Regions from separate parts of the Staphylococcus lugdunensis genome, predicted to be linked through region 1. Evidence: a T-box and tRNA genes for the amino acid it is inferred to sense, from the RefSeq annotation. Region 1 holds a T-box; the other holds one or more tRNA genes.
The links. A T-box is a leader RNA that pairs with one kind of tRNA and senses whether it is charged. The one in region 1 lies ahead of leuS (leucine--tRNA ligase), so its partner is inferred to be a tRNA-Leu.
Positions count from the first base shown of each region.

Region 2: it encodes a tRNA-Leu, which carries the amino acid that the T-box ahead of leuS (leucine--tRNA ligase) is inferred to sense. The anticodon was not compared.

Region 1 is NZ_CP014022.1:29,759-40,521, reverse strand. It holds gene AL499_RS00250 (putative polysaccharide biosynthesis protein) at 1-637, opposite strand, end outside; gene AL499_RS00245 (BaiN/RdsA family NAD(P)/FAD-dependent oxidoreductase) at 1,196-2,455, shown strand; gene AL499_RS00240 (rhodanese-like domain-containing protein) at 2,575-2,886, opposite strand; gene leuS (leucine--tRNA ligase) at 2,905-5,319, opposite strand; T-box leader at 5,371-5,555, opposite strand; gene AL499_RS00230 (MDR family MFS transporter) at 5,641-6,816, opposite strand; gene mnmL (tRNA modification radical SAM protein MnmL/YtqA) at 6,920-7,873, shown strand; gene mnmM (tRNA 5-(aminomethyl)-2-thiouridylate-methyltransferase MnmM) at 7,870-8,433, shown strand; gene AL499_RS00215 (transcriptional regulator, SarA/Rot family) at 8,484-8,885, opposite strand; gene AL499_RS00210 (alpha/beta fold hydrolase) at 9,380-10,213, opposite strand; gene AL499_RS00205 (proline dehydrogenase family protein) at 10,430-10,763, shown strand, end outside.
Region 2 is NZ_CP014022.1:1,242,606-1,253,368, forward strand. It holds rRNA gene AL499_RS05870 (23S ribosomal RNA) at 1-2,373, opposite strand, end outside; rRNA gene AL499_RS05875 (16S ribosomal RNA) at 2,865-4,415, opposite strand; tRNA gene AL499_RS05880 (tRNA-Ala) at 4,537-4,612, opposite strand; tRNA gene AL499_RS05885 (tRNA-Pro) at 4,627-4,700, opposite strand; tRNA gene AL499_RS05890 (tRNA-Arg) at 4,724-4,797, opposite strand; tRNA gene AL499_RS05895 (tRNA-Leu) at 4,807-4,895, opposite strand; tRNA gene AL499_RS05900 (tRNA-Gly) at 4,903-4,977, opposite strand; tRNA gene AL499_RS05905 (tRNA-Lys) at 4,993-5,065, opposite strand; tRNA gene AL499_RS05910 (tRNA-Thr) at 5,072-5,147, opposite strand; tRNA gene AL499_RS05915 (tRNA-Val) at 5,156-5,231, opposite strand; rRNA gene rrf (5S ribosomal RNA) at 5,243-5,357, opposite strand; gene lysS (lysine--tRNA ligase) at 5,767-7,254, opposite strand; gene folK (2-amino-4-hydroxy-6-hydroxymethyldihydropteridine diphosphokinase) at 7,779-8,258, opposite strand; gene folB (dihydroneopterin aldolase) at 8,259-8,624, opposite strand; gene folP (dihydropteroate synthase) at 8,602-9,405, opposite strand; gene cysK (cysteine synthase A) at 9,628-10,560, opposite strand; gene hslO (Hsp33 family molecular chaperone HslO) at 10,738-10,763, opposite strand, start outside.

The DNA.
Region 1 (10,763 bases):
CAACTGCTGCAGCAATCGTCGCTATACCATTGGCTATTAAAATTGCACCATGAAATACATGAAGTACTAAATAACTTCCAACTAATATAAAGATAATACGAGCAACTTGTTCATTTACTTCAGACACTGCTGTAGGCCCCATAGATTGATATCCCTGGAATACACCTCTCCACGTAGCTAATAAAGGAATAAAGATAACAACAACACTAATCACTCTAATGATCCAAGTAATATCAGCTACAGACCACTCACTAGCGCTTACTTCTTTACCAAGCGTTAATGTAGCTATTTCAGGAGCAAGTGCAAATAGTAATAAAAATCCAATGATTCCGGTTATAAACATAACGACAAAACTAGATTTGTAAAGCTTTTGTCCAATTTTATATGCACCTAAAGCATTGTATTTGGCTACATATTTTGATGCAGCTAATGGTACACCAGCTGTAGCAACAGCAATGGCAATATTATATGGTGTATATGCATAGTTAAATGGAATCAAATTTGTTTCAGCATCGCCACCACCAGCGCCCATGATTGCATAAAAAGGAATTACAAATAACACACCAAGTATCTTTGTAATTAAAATACTGATTGTTATTAGAAAGGTACCACGTACCATTTCTTTATTCTCACTCATAATTATCTTCCTACCTTTAGTTTAAACTCTTCTTAAAAAGCTTAAATAATAATCAAGACTTACATTATTATAAAATATATCATAAATCGCACAACGTTTCCCAACAACTTTGTAAAATTTTGTGCAGATTTTATTTAATTATAGTAACTATAGATGCTCTTGTATTAGTTACACATTTATGCAAATCTTAAAATAATTAATTTTAAAATATGTTATTAACCAATCCTTGATTATATGAATACCGCATTAAAAAATAAATTTTATGGAGTCAGGGACATCATTATGTTTTGGACTATAAACTGAATATTGGCAGTAATTGACTGGATTGAAAATACGCTTATACTAAGCTTTTTTCAATCCTAGTCAACCTTGCCGGGGCGGTACTACGAATTCATGATAAATTCTGTCCCGCTCTCAATTTTTTCAGCTTGTTTAAATGTGAATTGACAACATACACTTAATAATGTCATAAGCAATTGGGACATTGCAAATAATAATGTAGCCATATAGTGTAAGTGTCGTATACAATAGCAGTAGTAACTATTGGAGGATTCAACTATGTATCAAACAATTATAATAGGAGGCGGTCCAAGTGGCTTAATGGCTGCAGTTGCAGCAAGCCAATCAGGACAACGTGTATTATTAATAGAAAAGAAAAAAGGTTTAGGACGCAAGTTGAAGATTTCAGGTGGTGGACGCTGTAATGTCACAAATCGCTTACCTTATGAAGAAATAATTAAAAATATTCCAGGTAACGGAAAATTTTTATACAGTCCATTTTCAACATTTGATAATGAATCTATTATTCAATTCTTTGAATCCCGAGCTGTTAAACTAAAAGAAGAAGATCATGGCCGCATGTTTCCCGTCTCAAACAAAGCCCAAGATGTTGTAAATGCTTTAGTTCAAACGATTCATTCTCAGAATGTCGATATAATTGAAGAAACACCTGTAACTCGTATTGAAAAATCAACAAATGATAGTTTTATCGTACATACCCAATCTAAAAGTTATAATGGCAAAACATTAGTGATTGCAACTGGTGGGACTAGTGTGCCACAAACCGGTTCAACTGGAGATGGCTATCGTTTTGCACAAGCAATGGGACATACGATTACCGAATTATTCCCCACGGAAGTACCTATCACATCAAACGAGTCTTTTATTAAAGAACAACGCTTAAAAGGTCTAAGCCTTAAAGATGTTTGTTTATCAGTACATAAGAAAAACGGCAAAATACGTATTAGTCATAAAATGGACATGATTTTCACCCACTTTGGGATAAGCGGCCCCGCTGCATTAAGATGTAGCCAATTTATTTACAAAGAACAGAAACAGCAAAAAACGCAACAAATAACAATGTCTTTAGATGTATTTCCAGATTTAAATAAAGACAAATTAAGTCAAAAAATTAATAAGCGTATTCAATCACAGCCAAATAAAATTATAAAAAATAGTTTACATGGTTTAATTGAAGAACGTTACTTAATATTTGCGTTAGAACGTGCAAACATTAATGATGACATGACAGGACATCACCTTTCAAATCAGCAATTGCAACAACTTGTTGAAATATTTAAAGGATTTAAATTTAAAGTTAACGGCACATTACCTATAGATAAAGCATTTGTAACTGGCGGCGGTGTTTCCTTAAAAGAAATTTGGCCTAAAACAATGATGTCTAAACTTGAACCAGGTTTATTTTTGTGTGGAGAGGTCTTAGATATTCACGGTTATACTGGTGGTTATAATATTACTAGCGCCCTTGTGACTGGACATGTCGCAGGCCTCAATGCCGGAAGTTATTTATATCATTAACTTTATAGCTAGCATTTTTTAAATCACGTTTAGACTTGGCTTTAAAAAATAAACACCCATTTAGCTACCGTTAATAAATGGGTGTTTATTAAATCTATTAAAATTCATTTACTTAAAAATTAAATACGTTTTATTTCTAATCCTTCATTGCCCCAAGCTTTCATACCGCCTTCTACATTGACTGCATGAATATCTTGTTTTTCTAAATATCGAGCTACTTTTTCACTTCGAACACCTGCAGCACAAATAATATAGTAAGTATCATTTGTATTAAAATAATCAATATTTGATTCAATTTTATCCATAGGAATCGTTTCTGCACCAGGTATGATACCCATAGATGTTTCCTCATCTGTACGAACATCAACAATATTAACTGGATTAGATTCTAATACTTTATTTTTCAAATCTTCAACAGTTATTGAATCCATTATTCAACACTCCTTTATTTATTTTGCTACAATATTTACTAGTTTTTGAGGGACTGCTATTACTTTCTTAATTTCTTTACCATCTATAGCCATTTTAACATTTTCATTTTCTAATGCTAATTCTTGCATTTCTTCTTTGGACAGCTCTTTAGGTATGGTTAGTTTTGCACGCACTTTACCATTTACTTGAACGACAATTTCAACTTCACTATCAACCAACAGTGTTTCATTATAAGTTGGCCATGGCTGATAAGTAATCGTTTCATCATGTCCTAATTTTTGCCATAATTCTTCACCTATGTGTGGCGCAATAGGCGCAAGCATCTTCACAAAGCCTTCCGCATATGGTTGATAAATTTCATCTACTTTATAACATTCATTAATAAAGACCATCAACTGACTGATAGCAGTATTAAAATTCAATGTATCAAAGTCTTCTGTCACTTTTTTAACCGTTTGATTATATACTTTATCTAATGATTTATTATTTGATTCAACAAATTTTTGAGATAGGCTATCATCCTCATTGATAAATAAACGCCAAACTCGGTCTAAGAAACGTCTTGAGCCATCTAAACCATTCTCACTCCAGGCAATAGCAGCATCCAAAGGCCCCATAAACATTTCATAAAGTCGTAAAGTGTCAGCACCATGAGAATTTACAATATCATCTGGGTTAACAACATTACCTTTGGATTTACTCATTTTCTCATTGCCTTCACCTAAAATCATACCTTGGTTAAATAATTTTTGGAATGGCTCTTTTGTTGGAACTACGCCTAAATCATATAAGACTTTATGCCAGAATCGAGCATACAACAAATGAAGTACTGCGTGCTCAACGCCGCCGATGTATAAATCAACTGGTAACCAATGCTTTAATTTTTCTGGATCTGCTAACATTTGCTCATTATGAGGATCAATATAACGTAAGTAATACCAACAGCTGCCAGCCCATTGTGGCATTGTGTTCGTTTCACGACGACCTCTCATTCCCGTTTCTTCATCTACAACGTTAACAAAATCATCTATATTAGCTAATGGTGATTCACCAGTTCCAGACGGTTTAATTTCATCAGTTTCTGGTAATAATAGTGGTAATTCTTCTTCTGGTACCGTCGTCATTGTTCCATCTTCCCAATGAATGATTGGTATTGGTTCACCCCAATAACGCTGTCTACTAAATAACCAGTCACGCAACTTATAGTTAACTTTTTTCTCACCGGCACCTTTTGCTTCTAATAACTCAATTGCTTTAGCAATAGCCTGTTCATTATTTAAACCATCTAAGTCACCAGAGTTAACGTGCTCTCCTGCACCAGTATAAGCCTCTTTTTGAACATCTCCACCAGCAATAACTTCTATAATCGGCAAATTAAATTTAACCGCAAATTCGTGGTCGCGTTCATCATGAGCAGGCACTGCCATAACAGCTCCAGTACCATAACTAGATAATACATAATCAGCAATCCAAATCGGTAATTTTTCACCAGATAAAGGATTAATCGCATATGCGCCAGTAAAAACACCAGATTTATCTTTTGCCAAATCCGTACGCTCAAGGTCAGATTTTTTAGATGCAGCTTCTTGATATTTCTTAACTTCTTCAAAATTTTCAGTTGTTGTAATTTTTTCCACAAGCGCATGCTCTGGACTTAATACTAAGAAAGTCGTACCAAAAATCGTATCTGGACGCGTAGTGAAGACGTCTATTGTGTCATTCTCTCCTTCAACTTTGAAAGAAACACGTGCCCCTTCTGAGCGACCAATCCAATTACGCTGCATATCTTTTATCGATTCAGGCCAATCTAAGTCATCCAAATCTTCTAGTAGTCGATCGGCATATTCTGTGATCTTGAGTACCCATTGTTTCATAGGTCTACGGTATACAGGATGGCCTCCTCGTTCAGAAACACCATCAACAACCTCTTCATTAGATAAAACCGTGCCAAGTGCTGGACACCAGTTTACCGCTACTTCATCAACATAAGCTAACCCCTTATTATAAAGTTGGATAAAAATCCATTGTGTCCATTTATAATATTCAGGATCTGTTGTATTAACTTCTCTATCCCAATCATAACTAAATCCTAATTCTTGAATTTGACGTTTAAAAGTTTGAATATTTTGTTTCGTAAATGCTCGTGGATCGTTTCCAGTATCAAGTGCATATTGTTCTGCAGGTAAGCCAAACGCATCCCAGCCCATTGGATGTAAGACGTTATAGCCTTGCATACGTTTATAGCGTGAAATAATATCCGTAGCAGTATATCCTTCTGGATGTCCTACGTGTAAACCAGCACCTGATGGATAAGGAAACATATCTAAGGCATAAAATTTCTTTTGTCCCAAGTTATCACTTGTCTTAAATGTTTGATTATCTAGCCAGAAACATTGCCATTTTTTTTCGATTTTTTTGTGATTGTAATTCACTTTTTTTCCTCCTACTCAATAAAAAAACACCTCATACTATTATAAATAAAGTATAGGGACGACAATTATGCCGCGGTACCACCCTAGTTCACATATATGTGCACTTAATTAAATAGTAAGAGATGTATATTACATTAAATAACGGTAAGTTCACTTAATACTTAACGCTAGTTTACACCACCACTAGCTCTCTGTTGAAAAATATTTAAGTTACTACTCCAATACACTTTAATATTATTGGATAATGTAACTGATTGCAAGTGCAAGTTATTACATAACTGAACAATTAATATAGAAGCCTAGCTCAGTCAATTAACATGGTTATATTGTTTTATCCTTAGGCATATTTTTATCAAAAACAGCTAAAAAACACAATGCTATGCTTAATAACACAATCATGCCAATAAACATGGTACTCATATTAAAGGCATCGACTAAAATACCACCTATAAGTGGCCCAAATGCTTTACCGACCGTAGAAGCTGAATTAACAAACCCCTGATACTGTCCTTGTTTACCATCAGGCGCTAAAAAATTCGCGATAGTTGGGACAGCAGGCCAAACGAACATTTCGCCAAATGTTAATATAATCATACCAATGAGAAAGACACTAAATTGTTCAGCAAAACTAGTCACTAAAAACGACACCATAAAAATAATAATACCTACAATCATTTGTTTTTTTATATTTCCTTTGAGTATACGAATTACCGGACTTATCAAAGGCTGTGCAACTAAAATCATAATACCATTCACTGTCCACAATATACTATATTGCGACATTGAGATATCGATGTCTTGTGTAAATGAAGCAATCGTACTTTCCCATTGTATATATGCAATCCAACAAATACTAAACATAATACATAAAAGGATTAATGCTTTAAATCTGCGTTTTTGGTCTTTATTTTCCAACTCAAGATTATCTGGCTTGTGCATCTTTACAGAATACTCGAGATTGAATTGTGTGACAGCTACAATCGCGAATAGCACATACATTAATAAATTTGCAATAAAAATATAGTTAAAACTAAGCTCAGCAACAAAGCCTCCTAAAGCAGCACCAAGTGCGACACCAATATTTTGAGCTAAGTAGATAGCATTAAACGTTTGCCGTCCACCATTGGGCCACACTGCTCCGGCCATAGCATAAATTGCTGGTACAATCATGCCACCACCAAAACCAAGCATAACTAACCATACTGCATACCAAGGCCAACCATGGAAAAAATTTAGCATCGTTGTACTAACTAAACACACAGCAGTTCCAGTTAAAATCGTACGATAACCACCTAATTTATCAAACAAACTACCACCTAATAAGTTACCAACAACCATACCAAATGAATTTATCATTAACACAATACCTGCAATAGTAAGGCTTTTATCGAGCTCTTCTTTCATATATATCGTATTTAAAGGCCATAAAAAACTAGAACCGGTAATATTGAGCGCCATGCCTATTACCAGCATCCATACTGATTTAGGTATATTCATACACTGAGTCCTTTCTCTCTCTTTTCTCAATCTACAATAGACACTATAACATTAAAATATGTTAAAATCTTTACTTAGAAACAATTAGAAAGGAAAATGTCTTATGGGTAAATATTTCCCGTATGCTTTTGAGAATAAACGCTATCATACTTGGAATTACCATTTAAAAAATAAATTTGGCCAAAAAATATTTAAAGTGGCATTAGATGGCGGCTTTGACTGCCCTAATCGTGACGGAACTGTTGCACATGGTGGTTGTACATTTTGTTCTGCAGCTGGTAGCGGCGATTTTGCTGGAAATCGAGCTGACCCTATTGAAGTTCAGTTTCAACAAATCAAAGCAAAAATGCATGAGAAATGGCATGAAGGAAAATACATTGCCTACTTTCAAGCGTTCACTAATACACACGCCCCTGTTGAAATACTAAAGGAAAAATATGAACCTGTATTACAAGAAGAAGGTGTTGTAGGATTATCCATTGCCACGCGTCCAGACTGTTTACCAGATGATGTAGTAGAATACCTTGCTGAGCTAAACAAACGCACATACTTATGGGTTGAATTAGGACTCCAAACGATACATCAGTCTACATCTGATTTAATAAATCGTGCACACGATATGCAAACATATTATGATGGGGTCGCTAAATTAAGAAAACATAATATTAATATCTGTACGCATATTATTAATGGTTTACCTGGCGAAGATTACGATATGATGATGGCCACAGCCCGTGAAGTTGCCAAAATGGATGTTCAAGGCATAAAAATACATCTACTTCATTTATTAAAAGGAACACCTATGGTAAAACAGTACGATAAGGGTTTACTAAAATTTATGAGTCAGCAAGAATATACTAACCTAGTATGTGATCAACTTGAAATCTTACCCCCAGAGATGATAATTCATCGTATTACAGGCGATGGACCCATTGATTTGATGGTAGGACCAATGTGGAGTGTTAACAAGTGGGAAGTTTTAAATAATATCGATGATGAGCTCGCTAGACGTAATTCTTATCAAGGGAAATTTCACAAAGAGCGGATTCAAATATGAAATTAGAACGCATTCTTCCCTTTGCTAAATCTTTAATTACGTCTCATATCCAAAGTGATAGTATTGTGATTGATGCTACATGTGGTAATGGATTCGATACATTATTCTTAGCTCAACACGTTCCAAAAGGTCATGTATATGGTTTTGACATACAACAACAAGCAATTGATAACACTGCTAAGAAGATCAAATCATTTAAAAACGTATCATTAATACATGATAGTCATGAATATATCTCAGACCACTTAATATCTGCTCATAAAAATAAAATCACTGCAGCAATCTTTAATTTAGGCTACCTACCAAAAGGTGATAAATCAATTGTCACCCAGCCTGAATCAACTATACGCGCTATTGACGCCATATTTGAACAGTTAACGATTGAAGGCATTATTGTAGTTGTTATTTATCACGGCCATTTTCAAGGCAAACTAGAACGTGATGCATTACTTGATTATTTCAGCAATATAGATCAAACAAAGGCTCAAGTTCTACAATATCAATTTATAAATCAACGTAATGACGCTCCATTCATCTGCGCAATAGAAAAAATCAATTAAAATGCTTAGTCTATAAGTCGCTATTTCCTGACTATAGACTAAGCATTTTTCTAGATATTTAAAATTGAAGTGAAACTTGTTTGCATGGAATTTGATTTTTTGTGTACTGCATCACAAATGAATTTTAATAAGTCATCACGTTTACCATTTTGATTTTCATTGTAATGAATGATAACTGTACGCTCATCATCTTGAGGGCGTTCTTTGTAAATCCATTCTAAATTTACAAGGTTATTGTATGTGCGTGTACGTTTATAAGACTTAATCTTTACAAAACTATCCATTTCTTTTAACGTCATCGACCCTTTTTGCCATAGCGTTAGTAAAATTAAGATTTCTTCTTTTGTCATGCCGTATTCTTTCTCAATAACGTCGAAAATTGAATTGATGTCCATTAGTAGCGCTTCTAATTTTAATAATCCAGATACTTGGTCTATCGTTTGCTCGCTCACTAAAATCTCTCCCTGTCATAAAACTAAATAATACAATTTACCGATGATAAAGAATGTTGTTGCATTGTTAAAACCCTTAATAAACTTTTAATAATTTAATTGTCTTTTTATTTAATCACAACTATAACCATAAACTTGGTGCTAACATCAGCAAATTGCTAATTATTCATGTAGATTTTTATCCAATTAATTATTAATAAATTTATATGTATAAAATATACCAATTTCTATGTAGATATGCAACTAAACCATTTGTATTATGAATTTATTGTTTTAAATAAACACCGACACAATTAATGCCATCACACATAAGTAGTCTTCAATATTATAAAAACAAACTTTATTATGCGCACTTTAGCAGATGCGTAACAACAATTTATACTGTCACATTCCAAATAAAAAACACAAAAAACCTTTAGAAAGTATAAGTTCCATAACTCTCTCAAGCAGATAATTCAGGTTGCATCATAAATAGGTCTTTCAATATCTTTTATTTATTCAATATCCTCTATTTCTTCTTCTTTAACGATAAATCCCATCGTATTTACACTATTATTTAGAAATGTTAATACATATCGCATGACTTGATCACGTTCAGGCTCATTTTGGATTTCATGATATAAACCTTGCCATTTTTTATAATAGAATTCATCAGATTTTAGATTTTCTTTTAATTTAATTATCGCTTTAGGTTCGACAATCGCATCTTCAGAACCATGCATTAGTAATGTAGGTATTGATTTTACGTCCCCAACGTAATCTAATGTTTCTTTCATTTCTTCCACAACAGTATTGTACCAATGATATGTTACTTTTTTTAACATCAAACCATCATTAACCGTTTCTTCTCTTATTTCTTCATTTCTAGTCAACTGTTCAACTTCAATATTAACTTTAAAACGCGTATCTTTTGATACTTTTCCAATATTAGAAATTAAAATGTCTTTCCGTGTTGTCTTGTTCTTTTGTAATTCTAATAATGGTGAAAATAAAATCATACCCTCAATAGGCAATCGATCTACCTTTTCTAATAAATTAAGTATGATTAATCCTCCTAGACCAATCCCCATAACAAATGTAGGTAATTTATAATCATTTGCGAGTTTAATCCATTCTAAAACATGTTCATGATATTCATTAAAGTTTTTAATTTGCCCCTTGTTTGCACGTGAAGTCTGCCCTTGTCCTGGCAAATCACCCATAATCACATGATAACCATTTCTTCTTAACATCGTAATAACATAAGCATAACGCCCTGTATGCTCTAACATATTATGGACAATAACAACTACGCCTTTAGCATTATTTTCTGTTTCCCATTTCCACATGACTTATTAGTCCCTTCTACATAAACTCTACAGCTTAAATTATAGCAAATATCAGCTTAATATGGCTAACACTCTAATTGACTCAAGAAAACATTTCTGCAATAAATTGAACTTGAAGCAAAACGTATGACCGATATTGAAAACGCTTTCTCTTACGAATATTTCATGCTAAACTATTTATAAAATATATTGATTATAATATTGGAGGTTTACTACATGACACTATTTAGGGATTTCTTCATCGCTTTATCAAATAATACATATTTAAATCAAACAGCTAAGAAAATCGGCCCCAAAATGGGTGCAAATAAAGTCGTAGCAGGTAATACCATTCCAGAACTAATAGATACAATTGAAAGGCTTAATGAAAAAAATATCGCTGTTACCGTTGATAATTTGGGAGAGTTTGTAGGTACACGCGAAGAAGCCACAACAGCAAAGAATGAAATTCTCACTATAATGGATGCCATTAATGCATATAATGTAGATGCCCATGTATCTATTAAATTAAGTTTACTAGGAGGAGAATTTGATTTACAATTTGCTTTTG
Region 2 (10,763 bases), 1.2 Mb from region 1:
TCAAGCTCCCTTATGCCTTTACACTCTATGAATGATTTCCAACCATTCTGAGGGAACCTTTGAGCGCCTCCGTTACCTTTTAGGAGGCGACCGCCCCAGTCAAACTGCCCGCCTGACACTGTCTCCCACCACGATAAGTGGTGCGGGTTAGAAAGCCAACACAGCTAGGGTAGTATCCCACCAGCGCCTCCACGTAAGCTAGCGCTCACGTTTCAATGGCTCCTACCTATCCTGTACAAGCTGTGCCGAATTTCAATATCAGGCTACAGTAAAGCTCCACGGGGTCTTTCCGTCCTGTCGCGGGTAACCTGCATCTTCACAGGTACTATGATTTCACCGAGTCTCTCGTTGAGACAGTGCCCAAATCGTTACGCCTTTCGTGCGGGTCGGAACTTACCCGACAAGGAATTTCGCTACCTTAGGACCGTTATAGTTACGGCCGCCGTTTACTGGGGCTTCGATTCGTAGCTTCGCAGAAGCTAACCACTCCTCTTAACCTTCCAGCACCGGGCAGGCGTCAGCCCCTATACATCACCTTACGGTTTAGCAGAGACCTGTGTTTTTGATAAACAGTCGCTTGGGCCTATTCACTGCGGCTCTTCTGGGCTTGCACCCTAAAGAGCACCCCTTCTCCCGAAGTTACGGGGTCATTTTGCCGAGTTCCTTAACGAGAGTTCGCTCGCTCACCTTAGAATTCTCATCTTGACTACCTGTGTCAGTTTGCGGTACGGGCACCTGTTATCTATCTAGAGGCTTTTCTTGGCAGTGTGAAATCAACGACTCAAGGAAACAATTTCCTCTCCCCATCACAGCTTGACCTTATGAGTGCCGGATTTACCTAACACTCAGTCTCACTGCTTAGACGTACAATCCAATCGTACGCTTCGCCTATCCTACTGCGTCCCCCCCATCGATTAAAACGATACTAGGTGGTACAGGAATATCAACCTGTTATCCATCGCCTACGCCTGTCGGCCTCAGCTTAGGACCCGACTAACCCAGAGCGGACGAGCCTTCCTCTGGAAACCTTAGTCAATCGGTGGACGGGATTCTCACCCGTCTTTCGCTACTCACACCGGCATTCTCACTTCTAAGCGCTCCACATGTCCTTGCGATCATGCTTCAACGCCCTTAGAACGCTCTCCTACCATTGTCCAAAGGACAATCCACAGCTTCGGTAATATGTTTAGCCCCGGTACATTTTCGGCGCAGTGTCACTCGACTAGTGAGCTATTACGCACTCTTTAAATGATGGCTGCTTCTAAGCCAACATCCTAGTTGTCTGGGCAACGCCACATCCTTTTCCACTTAACATATATTTTGGGACCTTAGCTGGTGGTCTGGGCTGTTTCCCTTTCGAACACGGACCTTATCACCCATGTTCTGACTCCCAAGTTAAATTAATTGGCATTCGGAGTTTGTCTGAATTCGGTAACCCGAGAGGGGCCCCTCGTCCAAACAGTGCTCTACCTCCAATAATCATCACCTGAGGCTAGCCCTAAAGCTATTTCGGAGAGAACCAGCTATCTCCAAGTTCGATTGGAATTTCTCCGCTACCCTCAGTTCATCCGCTCACTTTTCAACGTAAGTCGGTTCGGTCCTCCATTCAGTGTTACCTGAACTTCAACCTGACCAAGGGTAGATCACCTGGTTTCGGGTCTACGACCAAATACTCAACGCCCTATTCAGACTCGCTTTCGCTACGGCTCCACATTTCCTGCTTAACCTTGCATCAAATCGTAACTCGCCGGTTCATTCTACAAAAGGCACGCCATCACCCATTAACGGGCTCTGACTACTTGTAAGCACACGGTTTCAAGTTCTCTTTCACTCCCCTTCCGGGGTACTTTTCACCTTTCCCTCACGGTACTGGTTCACTATCGGTCACTAGAGAGTATTTAGCCTTAGGAGATGGTCCTCCCAGATTCCGACGGAATTTCACGTGCTCCGTCGTACTCAGGATCCACTCAAGAGAGAACATATTTTCAACTACAGGATTATTACCTTCTTTGATTCATCTTTCCAGATGATTCGTCTAATATATTCCTTTGTAACTCCGTATAGAGTGTCCTACAACCCCAATAAGCAAGCTTATTGGTTTGGGCTCTTCCCGTTTCGCTCGCCGCTACTCAGGGAATCGATTTTTCTTTCTCTTCCTCCGGGTACTAAGATGTTTCAGTTCTCCGGGTCTGCCTTCTAACATGCTATGTATTCACATGTCGATAACACAACATAACTTGTGCTGGGTTTCCCCATTCGGAAATCTCTGGATCAATGCTTACTTACAGCTACCCAAAGCATATCGTCGTTAGTAACGTCCTTCATCGGCTTCTAGTGCCAAGGCATCCACCGTGCGCCCTTAATAACTTAATCTTCCACACTGCGCTTTAAGTCAATCGCATTCATATGGCTTCGTTTCACCATTTTAAAGCTCATTCATTTTGAGTCAAACGCGCGCATGCTTTGTTGTTTCATCATTTCTAATGCTCATTTACAAAAGTAAACTGCGCTTAGAAATGCTTCAACGCCTCGCCTGACAAACGTTTTCTTTCAAAATTATATAAGTGTGTATGTGTTATTAATCTTGTGAGTGTTCTTTCGAACACTAGCGATTATTTCTTATGAATTCAAGCTTATTTAAAACTCTAATTCACTCGGTTTTGCTTGGTAAAATCTAATTTACTTACTTATCTAGTTTTCAAAGTACAACAATCAATTTTAAATGAAGCATTGGCAAATAGTATTATTTGTCAAACGCTCTCTTTTAAAACGATTTATTTGAATGTTAATAAACATTCAAAACTGAATACAATATGTCACGTTATTCCGCATCTTCGTAGAAGATGTTCCGAATATATCCTTAGAAAGGAGGTGATCCAGCCGCACCTTCCGATACGGCTACCTTGTTACGACTTCACCCCAATCATTTGTCCCACCTTCGACGGCTAGCTCCAAATGGTTACTCCACCGGCTTCGGGTGTTACAAACTCTCGTGGTGTGACGGGCGGTGTGTACAAGACCCGGGAACGTATTCACCGTAGCATGCTGATCTACGATTACTAGCGATTCCAGCTTCATGTAGTCGAGTTGCAGACTACAATCCGAACTGAGAACAACTTTATGGGATTTGCTTGACCTCGCGGTTTCGCTGCCCTTTGTATTGTCCATTGTAGCACGTGTGTAGCCCAAATCATAAGGGGCATGATGATTTGACGTCATCCCCACCTTCCTCCGGTTTGTCACCGGCAGTCAACTTAGAGTGCCCAACTAAATGATGGCAACTAAGCTTAAGGGTTGCGCTCGTTGCGGGACTTAACCCAACATCTCACGACACGAGCTGACGACAACCATGCACCACCTGTCACTTTGTCCCCCGAAGGGGAAGACTCTATCTCTAGAGCGGTCAAAGGATGTCAAGATTTGGTAAGGTTCTTCGCGTTGCTTCGAATTAAACCACATGCTCCACCGCTTGTGCGGGTCCCCGTCAATTCCTTTGAGTTTCAACCTTGCGGTCGTACTCCCCAGGCGGAGTGCTTAATGCGTTAGCTGCAGCACTAAGGGGCGGAAACCCCCTAACACTTAGCACTCATCGTTTACGGCGTGGACTACCAGGGTATCTAATCCTGTTTGATCCCCACGCTTTCGCACATCAGCGTCAGTTACAGACCAGAAAGTCGCCTTCGCCACTGGTGTTCCTCCATATCTCTGCGCATTTCACCGCTACACATGGAATTCCACTTTCCTCTTCTGCACTCAAGTTTTCCAGTTTCCAATGACCCTCCACGGTTGAGCCGTGGGCTTTCACATCAGACTTAAAAAACCGCCTACGCGCGCTTTACGCCCAATAATTCCGGATAACGCTTGCCACCTACGTATTACCGCGGCTGCTGGCACGTAGTTAGCCGTGGCTTTCTGATTAGGTACCGTCAAGACGTGCACAGTTACTTACACGTTTGTTCTTCCCTAATAACAGAGTTTTACGATCCTAAGACCTTCATCACTCACGCGGCGTTGCTCCGTCAGGCTTTCGCCCATTGCGGAAGATTCCCTACTGCTGCCTCCCGTAGGAGTCTGGACCGTGTCTCAGTTCCAGTGTGGCCGATCACCCTCTCAGGTCGGCTACGTATCGTTGCCTTGGTAAGCCGTTACCTCACCAACTAGCTAATACGGCGCGGGTCCATCTATAAGTGATAGCAAAACCATCTTTCACTATTGAACCATGCGGTTCAACATATTATCCGGTATTAGCTCCGGTTTCCCGAAGTTGTCCCAGTCTTATAGGTAGGTTACCCACGTGTTACTCACCCGTCCGCCGCTAACGTCAAAGGAGCAAGCTCCTTATCTGTTCGCTCGACTTGCATGTATTAGGCACGCCGCCAGCGTTCATCCTGAGCCAGGATCAAACTCTCCATAAAAAATTATGATGTTTGATTAGCTCATAAATACTAATTAAATCTTTGTAACGTTTCGTTACATTATTGGAATTAACGTTGACATATTGTCATTCAGTTTTCAATGTTCATTTCTAAAAAATAATGGTGGAGACTAGCGGGATCGAACCGCTGACCTCCTGCGTGCAAAGCAGGCGCTCTCCCAGCTGAGCTAAGCCCCCATTTATTCAAGAAGTCGGGAAGACAGGATTCGAACCTGCGACCCCTTGGTCCCAAACCAAGTGCTCTACCAAGCTGAGCTACTTCCCGTATTAAATTATGTTTATAAAAAGCGCGCCCGATAGGAGTCGAACCCATAACCTCTTGATCCGTAGTCAAACGCTCTATCCAGTTGAGCTACGGGCGCTTTATAAAATGGTGCCGAGGACCGGAATCGAACCGGTACGGTGATCTCTCACCGCAGGATTTTAAGTCCTGTGCGTCTGCCAGTTCCGCCACCCCGGCAAAATAATGGAGCAGAAGACGGGATTCGAACCCGCGACCCCGACCTTGGCAAGGTCGTATTCTACCGCTGAACTACTTCTGCTTATATAAATCGTAATGAGCCATAGAGGATTCGAACCTCTGACCCTCTGATTAAAAGTCAGATGCTCTACCAACTGAGCTAATGGCTCAAAAGATGGTGCCGGCCAGAGGAATCGAACCCCCAACCTACTGATTACAAGTCAGTTGCTCTGCCAATTGAGCTAGGCCGGCTATTCAAATGGTGGAGAATGACGGGTTCGAACCGCCGACCCTCTGCTTGTAAGGCAGATGCTCTCCCAGCTGAGCTAATTCTCCGATTCATCATTGCCTGGCAACGTCCTACTCTAGCGGAACGTAAGTCCGACTACCATCGGCGCTAAGGAGCTTAACTTCTGTGTTCGGCATGGGAACAGGTGTGACCTCCTTGCCATTGTCACCAGACAAATAGCTTACTTTACTAATTTTACTAACTTTATTCAAACGTTTCAATAGTCAATTTTACACTTTGTTTAAAATTGATTTACATTGCGTTTAAATTTCACGTCCATGAAATTGACGACTTTTATATGTTACAACACATCATTAGTCATGTCAATTGTTTTTTATATATTTTTTCATGATATATCATTCATCATTTTTTCTCTTTGACACTCGATAAATGTTATCATATCTGCACGTTAAAATCTATTCTTTTTTTATATATTTTTTCTTCACAACTAAGATTATTAATTTAAGTGCGATATGAATTGTATATTTAAAATGCCCAAAGCTTAATTTGCTTCGGGCATTTATTTCGTATATTCGATTATCAGTGTCGTACTTGTATTTTGTACAAATCTGTTGCTATCATTTATTTTTGTCGCATATATGGGAATAATAGTACATCACGAATAGATGGTGAATCTGTTAATAACATCACAAGTCTATCAATTCCGATTCCTAATCCACCTGTTGGCGGCATACCATATTCTAATGCTTCAATGAAATCTTCATCCATTTCATGTGCTTCATCATTACCTTGTGCTTTTTCTACTAATTGTGCTTCAAAGCGTTCTCTTTGATCGATTGGGTCATTTAGTTCTGTGAAGGCATTTGCATGTTCTCTTCCAACAATAAATAGTTCAAAACGATCTGTAAATCTTGGGTCTTCCGGATTTTTCTTCGCTAATGGTGATATTTCGATTGGATGTCCATAAATGAATGTTGGTTGAATAAGTGTTTCTTCAACTTTTTGTTCAAAGAACTCATTCAAGATATGTCCATACTTCATGTTTTCTTTAATTTCAATACCGTGTTCTTTAGCTAATGCTATTGCTTCTTCGTCTGATTTTACTTGATAGAAATCTACACCTGTAGCTTCTTTAACTGCATCTACAATATGCAATCTTGTCCAAGATGATTCTAAATCGATTTCTTCTCCATTGTATTGAACTTTTGCTGAGCCAAATACTTCTTGTGCAATATGGCGAATGAGTGATTCTGTTAAATCCATAATATCGTGGAAATCTGCATATGCTTCATAAAGTTCAATCATTGTAAACTCTGGGTTATGTCGAGTTGAGACACCTTCGTTACGGAACACACGACCTATTTCATATACTTTTTCTAAGCCACCTACAATAAGACGTTTTAAATGTAATTCAATAGCTATTCGCATATATAAAGTTGCATCTAAGGCATTATGATGTGTTACAAATGGACGTGCAGCAGCTCCACCAGGTATTTGATGCATCATTGGTGTTTCTACTTCTAAAAATCCTTTATTATTTAAATAGTTACGCATTTCTTGAATGATTTTACTACGATGAATGAACGTTTGCGTACTTTCTTTGTTTGTAATTAAATCTAGATAACGTTGGCGATAGCGTTGTTCAATATCTTGTAAACCATGGAATTTATCAGGTAACGGACGTAATGCTTTAGATAATAAAGTGAAGGTTTTAGCTTTAACTGTTAATTCACCTGTATTCGTTTTAAACATAACACCATCAATACCAACAATGTCTCCAAGGTCAGCGATTTTCCAAATATCAAACTGTTCTTCTCCAACTTGATCTTTACGTACATATATTTGAATTTGACCTGACAAGTCTTGAATATGTGCAAAACCTGCTTTACCTTTACCACGTTTAGTCATTAAACGACCTGCGATGGTTACATGACTTTCTGCCTCTTTATCATGTAATTCCTCTTTAGAATATTGATCCCATGCTCCTTTTAAGTCATCAGCCATAGCTGTACGTTCGAAGCGTTTCCCAAAAGGATCAATACCTAAATCGATTAGTTCTTGTAGCTTTTGACGACGGACCTGCATTTGGTCATTCATTTCTTCTGACATTCTGCTCTCTCCTTTAAACTTCTTGTTTTTCTGTTGGTTGTTGCATAATTTCTTGTTGGAAATGTTGTAAGGTATAATCATTCCTTGTTCTGTTTCGGCTTAAGGGCTTTACATGCTTTGCCATGGCCATTAACACCTTTTAATTACCAAGAAGTGTGTTTACGCATTTCCATAACACCAATCTTTTCTCCCTTTAATTCTACAAGACGGCGCGTATGTAATAAAGCAATTTCCACTTTATCTTTTAAAGTTGGCTCATCTATAAGTGCTCATGTTTCGAGGTAATGGAAGGTACGATAAATTATCCGTGAATTACCTAAGGCTTTTCATCTTATCATTACAACATCTATACCCGATTAATCAAGCATTTTTTCTCAAGTTAGGATGATGATTATCACTATTGCCATTAACTGAGAAACGGTAAGTCGGAAAGTGGAATAATATTCCCCCACCATACATAAGGGATTAATACGACGCTATTTCAATTTCTACGTCTCCAGTTTTCCACATATTTCATTAGCCTCTCATTGTTTATACTTTTTAACTGAATCGTCTGCCTTAACTAGGTTTCCAATCGTTTGTTTGGAATGAGGTTCTATTTTCGTCGACGCAATGTCATTGAGGGGTATCAATACGAATGCACGTTCTGTCATCCTTGGGTGGGGAATCGTTAGTTGATCCAACTCTATGATGTCATCTCCATATAATAAGATATCAACATCTAATGTGCGTGGACCCCAACGTACTTCTCTCACTCGATGTAACTGTTTTTCAGTTTCTAAACAACAATTGAGCAATTCTCGTGGTGTAAGTTGCGTATTTATTTCAACACATAAATTTAAGAATTGTGGTTGTTCTGTATAACCCACAGGAGCTGTTTCGTATATTGGAGAAACTTGTGTAACCTTAATACCATCAAAATGATCAAGGATGTCTATTGCCTGCATCAACTGTTTGTAACGATTGCCAATATTACTTCCTAAACCTAGATAAGCTTGTACCATTTAATAATTCTCCCTCACTATTTCTATACCAACGCCATCATAATGACCTGCAATCGGAGGATTTTCTTTAGTGATTCTGACTTTCGTTTCCATTACACGATTATAGTGTGAATTTATACGTTTTGCAATACGTTCTGCAAGATGTTCTATCAATTGACAAGATGGCCCTTCAACAATGTTTTTAACATCTTCAAAGACCTCACCATAATGCACAGTGTCTTTGACATTATCCGTTTTCCCTGCTTCAGTCAAATCAACTTTAAGTGTTACATCTACTATAAAAATTTGGCCAAGTTCATTTTCTGCATGAAGCGCTCCATGATAGCCATAAAAACGCATGCCATTAAGAAAGATGATGTCGCTCATGTTCATTCTCCTTTAAAAAGTCGATGCTTTGTGCAAGCTTTACATTTAAGTCTACATTATGCACGCGAACCGCCTGAATGCCTTTCATTATACCATAAACCGTCGTAGCAGCTGTTGCTTCATCTCGTTCTGCTGGCGTTGTCTCTTTGCCAATCATTTCTTTAATAAAGCGTTTACGACTCGTGGCTAATAGCACTGGATATTCTGTTGCCACAAGTTCATCTAATCGTGCCATGACTTCTTTTTCTTCACTTCTTGATTTAGCAAAACCAATACCAGGGTCTAACCATATGTTCCCTTTTTCTATGCCTGCCATTTCTGCTTTATTAGCCTGAGTCAATAACGATAATAGCATTTCTTCAACAACAGGTTGTTCTCTCTGACCATCGCCGTTATGCATTAACACAATTTCTGCATTATAGTCACTAACCACATCAAATATTTTAGAGTCATATAATCCCGCCCATTGGTCATTTATCATTGTAGCCCCAAGCTTTAAACAAGCCTCTGCTACCTCACTACGATATGTATCAACAGAAATTTGAACGTCTAATTTAACCAATTGTTCTACTACAGGTACAACGCGTTCCATTTCTTCCTCTAATGATACTTCCGTATGACCTGGTCTTGTGGATACGCCACCCACATCGATGATATCCACACCTTCATCTATCATCTCTTTTGCTCGTGCGACTGCCTTGTCCACTGAATTGTATTTACCCCCATCAGAGAACGAATCCGGCGTCACATTTAAAATGCCCATAATTTTTGTTTTCGTCATTTTTTTCACCCTTTGCTTTCTTAAAAAATGAATATGTAACACTGCAACTACATTTAAATCATTAACTTATAAATAATGATACACTCATTTGAGAAACATTTCAGTATTTGCAATTTAAAATTCATCTATTTCTCTTATAGATTTTACACTGGCTTTTTCAAAAAACAAAAAAACCAGTGAAGCCAACTGGGACTTCACTAGCATAATTAAATGAACTATAAATTAGTCGTCAAATGAATATAACGGTGTAGATAAGTAACGTTCGCCATTACTTGGTAATACGGTTAATACTGTTTTTCCTTTACCTAATTCTTTAGCTTTTTGAATTGCTGCGTGAATGGCTGCACCTGAAGAAATACCTGCTAAAATACCTTCTTCTTTAGCCACACGACGTGATGTTTCCATCGCAATGTCATTGCCAACTTGAATGATGCTATCATAGATATCTGTGTTAAGTGTGTCTGGAACGAAACCAGCACCTAAACCTTGTAATTTGTGTGGACCAGGTTCACCTCCACTTAATACTGGAGATGCTTCTGGTTCGATTGCCACGATTTCAATATTTGGATATTTTTCTTTTAATACTTTACCAGCACCTGATAAAGTTCCTCCCGTACCTACACCAGCTAAGAAAGCATCAATTTGTTTACCTTCAAATTGTTCAACAATTTCTGGACCTGTAGTCAATTCGTGAATTTCAGGGTTTGCTGGGTTTTCAAATTGTTGTGGTTCGAAATAACCATGTTCTTCTTTTAATTCTTTAGCCTTTTTAATTGCACCTTTCATCGCTTCTGATCCGGGTGTTAATACTACTTCTGCACCATAAGCTTTCAATAAATTACGGCGCTCTAAACTCATTGTTTCTGGCATTGTAAATACAGCTTTATAGCCTTTCGCAGCACAAACAAATGCAAGTCCGATACCAGTGTTACCACTTGTAGGTTCAACTATCGTATCGCCAGGTTTAATTTTACCTTCTTTTTCTGCTTTTTCTATCATAGCAAGCGCAATACGATCTTTAACAGAACCACCTGGATTTTGATATTCTAATTTCACGTATACATCTGCTGCATCAGCGTCTACAACGTTTCTCAATTTGACTACTGGTGTATTGCCAATAATTTCTGTAATATTATCAACTATTTTTTGTGCCATTAAAAAACACTCCTTTATTCTAGTTTGACTAAATGCTTAGTTCTTTAATCGGATATAGTTATATCATATCAGAATTTTCTAAAAAAACAAATGTATTTACTTATTTATGCCTCTAAAACTATTATACATCTTTGTGTTTCCCTGACCTAGTATCATCTAAACTACCATTGACTCATGCTATGCTTGTAATTGTTCGAGAACCC